Regions from separate parts of the Peribacillus sp. YIM B13477 genome, predicted to be linked through region 1. Evidence: riboswitches for the same ligand, from Rfam matches in the RefSeq annotation. Region 1 holds a riboswitch; the other holds the start of a gene.
The links. A riboswitch is a leader RNA that binds a small molecule or an ion and turns the genes downstream of it on or off. The one in region 1 is predicted to bind glycine.

Region 1 (3,422 bases):
TACATGGAGGAGTTAGCCACGTCCATGCCCGTCAATTCACATATCATCGTTTGATATTCAAAGATTGCTTGAAGCTCGCCCTGTGAAATTTCAGGCTGATACGGTGTATACGCCGTATAAAACTCAGAACGGGAAAGAACATGATCGACGATGACCGGCGCGTAATGGTCATAGACACCCGCACCAAGGAAGGAAGCATAATTTTTAAGGTCCGCATTCTTTGCAGCAAGCCTTGATAATTCTTTCATTAATGCAGGTTCCGATTTAGCAGGCTTGATATCGTATTCTCCTTGAAAACGAACGCTTTCAGGGATATCATTGAAAAGTTCTTCAGCAGAGGATACCCCTATCGCTCCCAGCATTTCTTGTTTATCTTGCTCTGTCATGGGTAAATAACGATGTTTCATCTAATGACCATTCCCCTCTATTTACGTGGTTTTTTATAAAAAGGTGTTTGTATTATAACGGCTTTCAAACGTTTGGAACGGATTTCCACTTCGACTTCCGCATCCAGCACCGAAAATTCCTTATCGATAAGTACCAATCCAACGTTTTTCTTCAATGTTGGCGATTGGGTACCAGTCGTGACCTCGCCAATGACTTCATCACCGCTGTAGACCTTATATCCATGACGTGGAATGCCACGGTCAATCATTTCAATTCCCACAAGCTTCCGGGGAGCCCCTTTCTCCTTTTGCTCAGCAAGAACGGCTTTCCCGAAAAAATCAACTTCCTTATCCACTTTTACTGCAAAACCAATCCCAGCTTCTATCGGGGTGATGTCCGCCGAAAGCTCCTGCCCATACAGCGGCAGTTTCGCTTCAAAACGCAGGGTATCACGAGCACCTAAACCAATCGGCTGAACCCCCTCTTCCTTACCGGCATCCATAATCGCCTTCCAAAGTGCAGGGCCATTTTTACTGTCGCTATATATTTCAAAACCATCTTCACCAGTGTATCCAGTACGGGATACCAGCGTGGAGATACCGTTAATCATGACATCATCCTTGAACCTGAAAAATCCAATTTCACTTAAGTCAGTACTTCCGGATAGTTTTTGTAATATCTTCTCTGCAGCTGGTCCTTGAAGTGCCAGCTGTGTATAGTCACTTGATACATTCGTAATTTGGGCATCTTCCGTTAAATTAGCTTGCAGCCAATTGAAATCTTTTTCTGTATTCGCTGCATTTACCACGAGCAGATAGTCGTCCTCAGCCCTTTTATACACGATAAGATCATCAACCGTGCCTCCGTTTTCATAACACATGGCGGTATATTGGGCACCGCCCTGTTGCAGCTTTGATATATCATTGGTCAGCATCTTCTGTAAAAAGGAAAGGCTCCCAGGCCCCTTAACATCGACTTCCCCCATATGGGAAACATCGAATAACCCCGCTTTTGTCCGTACGGCTTCATGTTCATCCTTTATACCCGAAAATTGGACAGGAAGTTCCCAGCCGCCAAAATCAATCGTTTTACCTCCGTATTCACGATAAACCTCAAATAGTGGTGTTCTTTTTAAATTGGTCAAAAAATGACCCCCTTCAGATTTTTTTAAAAATTAATTGGCTTCATTATCAAAAGCTTCTTGTCATTACGCATCAGATACATCCTGATTCATGATGTGAAAAAAGCACAAAAAAAGGACAGAGAAAGCCCGTTTGAGCTTTTTCTCTGTCCTGAAACCTGAAAGTTTACCTATGTAATAGGTTTTCCCCTTTGGTGGCCGTCCCATAACGGGCGGCGCTCTCCAGAGTTGCGTCCAATAAGAGTTCTTTTGCCTGAGAGATTCACTGCTAAGTTTGCTCCTTCGGCGCTACATCCGTAGTCTCTCCCCTTATCTTCACCCGCATATAAATGGTCTACCATTGAAAGGAAGCGAATAAGCCCCAAGCATCGGTAAAACCTTTGAGCATAAATGGAATGCATTCTCTGCCAATTCTCCTAAAACTTCAGAAACCGTTTGACTGATCTCCTTCAGTAATCTTGGATAAATTAGGAGCCTATAGCCCATACTAAGAAAACGCGAACTGCAAAATCGATGTACAAACATTCTTTGTAGCGTTTGGAAATTGGAATTTTCTAAATATACTTATATCCTACCCTAAGAAACTTATCTCTGCAATATCTTTTGAAGAGAAATATTTTTCTTACTTCACATATGAAATGTTCGGGTTTTGACCTTATATTAAGGAATTTATGATTTAAGAGGGAGTTATTTCTATGAAAATCAATATATCCTTCAATTCTGAATGGAATGACGAGTTTCTGCAAAAGATGGAAAATGACGGTCCATGGGGAAATTGGGAGCTTTATAAGTTGGCGGTTCAAATGGAGGAAAACCTTATCATCCCTGATTTTGAAGGTTTACAGGCGCCCAAGCACCTTCCTCAGTTAACCCCGCTTCCCCATCAATTGGAAGCGGCGAAGCAAGTAGTGGAAAAAATGAATGGAAAAGCCATTTTGGCTGATGAGGTAGGGCTGGGAAAAACAATTGAAGCAGGCTTGATCCTAAAAGAGTATATGATTAGGGGCCTTGTAAAAAAAGTATTGATCCTTGTTCCGGCTTCCCTTGTCACACAATGGGCATTTGAATTGAATACCAAGTTTCATATTCCGGCAGTCGTTCAGAGAAAAAGTTATGTTTGGGACTCCTGTGATGTGGTCATTTCATCCATTGATACAGCGAAACGCGCTCCACATCGGGATATCATCTTTACTCAGGAATATGACTTCATCATTATTGATGAAGCTCATAAACTTAAAAATAATAAGACGAAGAACTATGAATTCGTCCAAAATCTGAAAAAGAAATTTTGTTTACTCCTGACAGCCACTCCGATTCAAAATAAAGTCGAGGAGATATTCCACCTCGTTTCGTTATTGAAACCGGGCCACTTGGGAAATGCTTCGCTCTTTTCGGAAAAGTATAAAGGGAAAGGTCGGAACATCATTGAAGATGAACACCTAAAGGAACTGGTCAACACTGTCATGATTCGAAACCGGAGGGCCGATACTGGCATTGAATGGACAAAACGGCATGTAGAAACCATCACCATTGAATTTTCTCCAACGGAACAAGCATTGTATGATGCCGTTTCCAAATTTAAGCCAATTTCGGATGGATCAAAAGGAAGCGCCTTTTCGGCTCTCACTCTCCAAAGGGAAGCATGCAGCAGCAGAGAGGCTGTCTTTTATACATTAAAGAATATGAGAGATAAATATGATCAGCCTTCCCCTGATTTTTTGGCAAAGCTTGATGATTTATTTACTAAAGTGAATGAAACGGTCCAGAACTCAAAGGCTGAAAAAGCTTTGGAACTGATCAAGAAAATTGATGACAAAGTGATTATCTTTACGGAATATAGGGCGACTCAATTATATCTCCAATGGTACCTACAGCAGAATGGAATTTCTTCCGT
Region 2 (3,422 bases), on a different contig from region 1:
TCTGAGACAATGATCCCCAATCCTTTCAGCTGCACGACGATCACTGGGATCATCGACACCACACCGACAAGTGCAGCCAAAATTCCTAAACTGGGACTCTTATATTTGCTTACAAAGAAATCGGATTGAGACATCAGTTTATTTTCTTTGGCATATCTCCATATTTCCGGAAGGAGCCAATAGGATAATACGTAAGACAAAGTAATGTAAATCAGAACATATAGAGCGGGTGCACCCTTACCATAAGCCCAGCCGCTGCCGCCAAGGAAGGAGAAGGTCGTATAGATTTCCCCAGCCATCAGCAGAAAGACGAATATCGCACCAAAACCGCGTCCGCCCACCGTCCATTGTTCCAAGTCCATATCTTTTCCTTTTGAAGAGCGTATTCCTAAAAATATCGATAGAAGCAAAAATGCTAAAATGATTAAGAGAGCAATATTCATTCCTGGTCACCTTCCCGATTCCTGGGATCCAGCTTATACATGATGCCGAGTATGGCAGAGGTAAGGACCACCCACATAGCCATCCAGAACATATTGAAAGGCATCCCTAATACGTATGGTTCTATTTTATTAACAAAAGGTAGAAATCCCAGTATGCCTATAAAAGGAACTAGTGTAAGAATATATATAATCTTCATTAAAAAACCCCCTCCGTTTTAAATAAAGTGAAACGCCCACCAATGGGGGTTTATTCTTCAATGCCACTGATGGATGGTGAACCAAACCGGATGGAAAATTCATACATGACGGAAAAGGTCCGATAATATATATTAGCTTACACTATTTTGATATAAAATTTAATGCAGTTGCCTGATATATTTTAGCAAAAGTGTGCAGAAAGCCGAAGGCCTAATATGTTCATAAGCAGATAAAGCCTTGAATTCATATTGAGTTCAAGGCTTTATTTCCTTTAGCTATCTTTTTTTTCGATAATTATATAGTATCACCAAGAGGATGAACCAGATTGGGGTCAAGAGCAGTGATAGCCGTGTAGCTTCAGCGAATAGCATAACAATAAGGATGAACAGGAATAAGCCTAAAATGACGTAATTGACAAAAGGTGTAAAAGGAGCCTTGAAAGTCGATTCGGCTCTTAGGTCAGGCCTTGTTTTCGAATATTTGATATGGGAGATCAAGATAATGCTCCATACCCATATGAAACAGATGGCACTGATGGTAGTCACGACTGTAAATGCCTGTTCCGGTATCAGCTTGCTTAATAATGCCCCTATTGATACAACGATTGTGGATGTGAATAAGGCATTGCTCGGAACAGCCTGTTTATTTAATTTTTCCAGCTTAGCTGGGGCTTCACCATTCCTGCTTAACGTATAAAGTATTCGGCTCGTTGAAAATAAACCGCTGTTGCATGCAGAAGCAGCGGATGTCAAAACGACGAAGTTGATGATCCCTGCAGCGACTGGAATGCCGATTAACGCAAAGACCTCTACAAATGGACTGCTTGTGGCATCCAGTTGTGTCCATGGGTTGACGCAGAGAATGACGAATAGTGCACCAACGTAGAAAAGCAAAATCCGGACAGGGATTTTATTGATGGCAGATGGAATGTTCTTTCGCGGGTTTGCCGTTTCTGCTGCAGAAACCCCGACCAATTCGACACCGACAAATGAGAAGACGACCAACTGTAAAGATAACAGGAATCCGGAAATGCCATTGGGGAACATGCCGCCATGATTCCAAAGGTTCGTTAGGGAAACCGTTCCGGTATTGGTATTGAAGCCGAGGATCAGAAGGAAAATTCCTACGATGATCAAGGCGATGATCGTGATTACTTTAATGATGGCAAACCAGAATTCCAATTCGCCAAAGATCTTAACGGTCAATAGGTTCAATCCTAACAGAATGACCAGACAAAGCAGAGCCGGAATCCATTGAGGGACATCAAACCAATATTGCATATAAACACCGACAGCTATGATATCGGCCATTGCGGTCATGATCCAACAAAACCAATATGTCCAACCGGTCAGGAAGCCGGCCCATGGACCGACATATTCAGTTGCGAATTCAGTGAATGATGTGTACCCTGCATTGGATAAAAGCAATTCCCCCAGGGCCCTCATCACAAAAAACAAGGCAATCCCTATTATCATATAAGAGAATACTATGGAAGGACCTGCTAATTGTATGGCTTTTCCGGAACCTAAAAATAAACCGGTGCCAATGGTTCCTCCTATTGCAATCAGTTGTACATGTCGGTTTTTTAAATCTCTTTTTAATTCTTGTTTAGCCAATTCGTACGCCCCCGTTTTTATAGTCTTGGTAGTGAATGTTTACCTGCATGGTCTTGGAGAGAGGGACGTGATTATCGTCCAGCTTGCCTTTCCCATTTGTTGTTTTAGTCCAATCACAAAATGGACAATAAAAAAAGAGATTGGATAATACCAATCTCTTAAAGGGCTCAGAATAACAATATATCATTCGTTACTCTTCTGTCCTTTTGCCTGAGATTGTGAATCCTTCGGCGCTGCATCTTGTACAGTCTCTCCAGAAGCTGCTCCTGCTATAGTGTGATCCATAGCATTCATCGCTTGCTTGTATGCGGTTGTGAAGAAATGTCAGTCAGTGATGATTTTCCACTGCTTGATCATTTCATTATGCTTATAAAATAATATTGGAATTCTATCATCTATTTTTCGGTAGGTCAACAATTTCTTTTGAAATGAAACAGGCATTTTCTGTAGTTTAATAGTGGTCTGTATTTAACTTAAGGTCTAAGCAGAAGTGATTGTTTTCTACTCATTATGAACGATCACTATAATAAAATACTGAACATCATTTTTTTAAAATGATATTTTTAGATTAGAAAAATCAACAAGATATTATTGGCAACTGTTTATTTCAAAAATACAATTGTATTTTTACAGAATATTTACTATTATAAGATAAGAAAACATAAATGAAGTGTTATTGATATTTTTTAGATAGAGCATTTCTAACTGCAATAATTAATAAGTTCGTGGTAAGGATAGAAAAGCATTACCGATATTGCATCTGGGGGAGTTAATCATGTCGAACAAGGAATTAAAGAGAGGGCTGGAAGCACGTCACATTCAAATGATAGCTTTGGGCGGAACCATCGGAGTCGGGTTATTCATGGGATCTGCGAGCACGATCAAATGGACCGGGCCCTCTGTAATGCTTGCTTATGCCATTGCAGGTATTTTTATATTTTTCATCATGCGTTCCATGGGTGAGATGCTTTATTTAGAACCGACTACAGGTTCTTTTGCAACCTTTGCGAGCAGCTATATACATCCTTTGGCAGGTTATATGACTGCTTGGAGCAATTGGTTTCAATGGGTAATCGTCGGAATGTCCGAAATCATTGCGGTTGGGCTGTATATGCAATATTGGTTCCCGGAGTTACCGGCATGGATACCAGGTGTAGTGGCCATG

Region 2: linked by a shared signal. The riboswitch ahead of ACFX4H_RS21650 (amino acid permease) and the one ahead of gcvT (glycine cleavage system aminomethyltransferase GcvT) in region 1 are both predicted to bind glycine.

The regions. Positions count from the first base shown of each region.
Region 1 is NZ_JBHZPD010000001.1:331,041-334,462, reverse strand. Features, by position in the region: gene gcvPA (aminomethyl-transferring glycine dehydrogenase subunit GcvPA) at 1-407, opposite strand, end outside; gene gcvT (glycine cleavage system aminomethyltransferase GcvT) at 425-1,531, opposite strand; glycine riboswitch at 1,673-1,756, opposite strand; glycine riboswitch at 1,760-1,847, opposite strand; gene ACFX4H_RS01655 (DEAD/DEAH box helicase) at 2,224-3,422, shown strand, end outside.
Region 2 is NZ_JBHZPD010000008.1:236,471-239,892, forward strand. Features, by position in the region: gene ACFX4H_RS21640 (sodium:solute symporter family protein) at 1-443, opposite strand, end outside; gene ACFX4H_RS21645 (DUF3311 domain-containing protein) at 440-640, opposite strand; gene ACFX4H_RS21650 (amino acid permease) at 917-2,257, opposite strand; glycine riboswitch at 2,446-2,524, opposite strand; gene ACFX4H_RS21655 (amino acid permease) at 3,033-3,422, shown strand, end outside.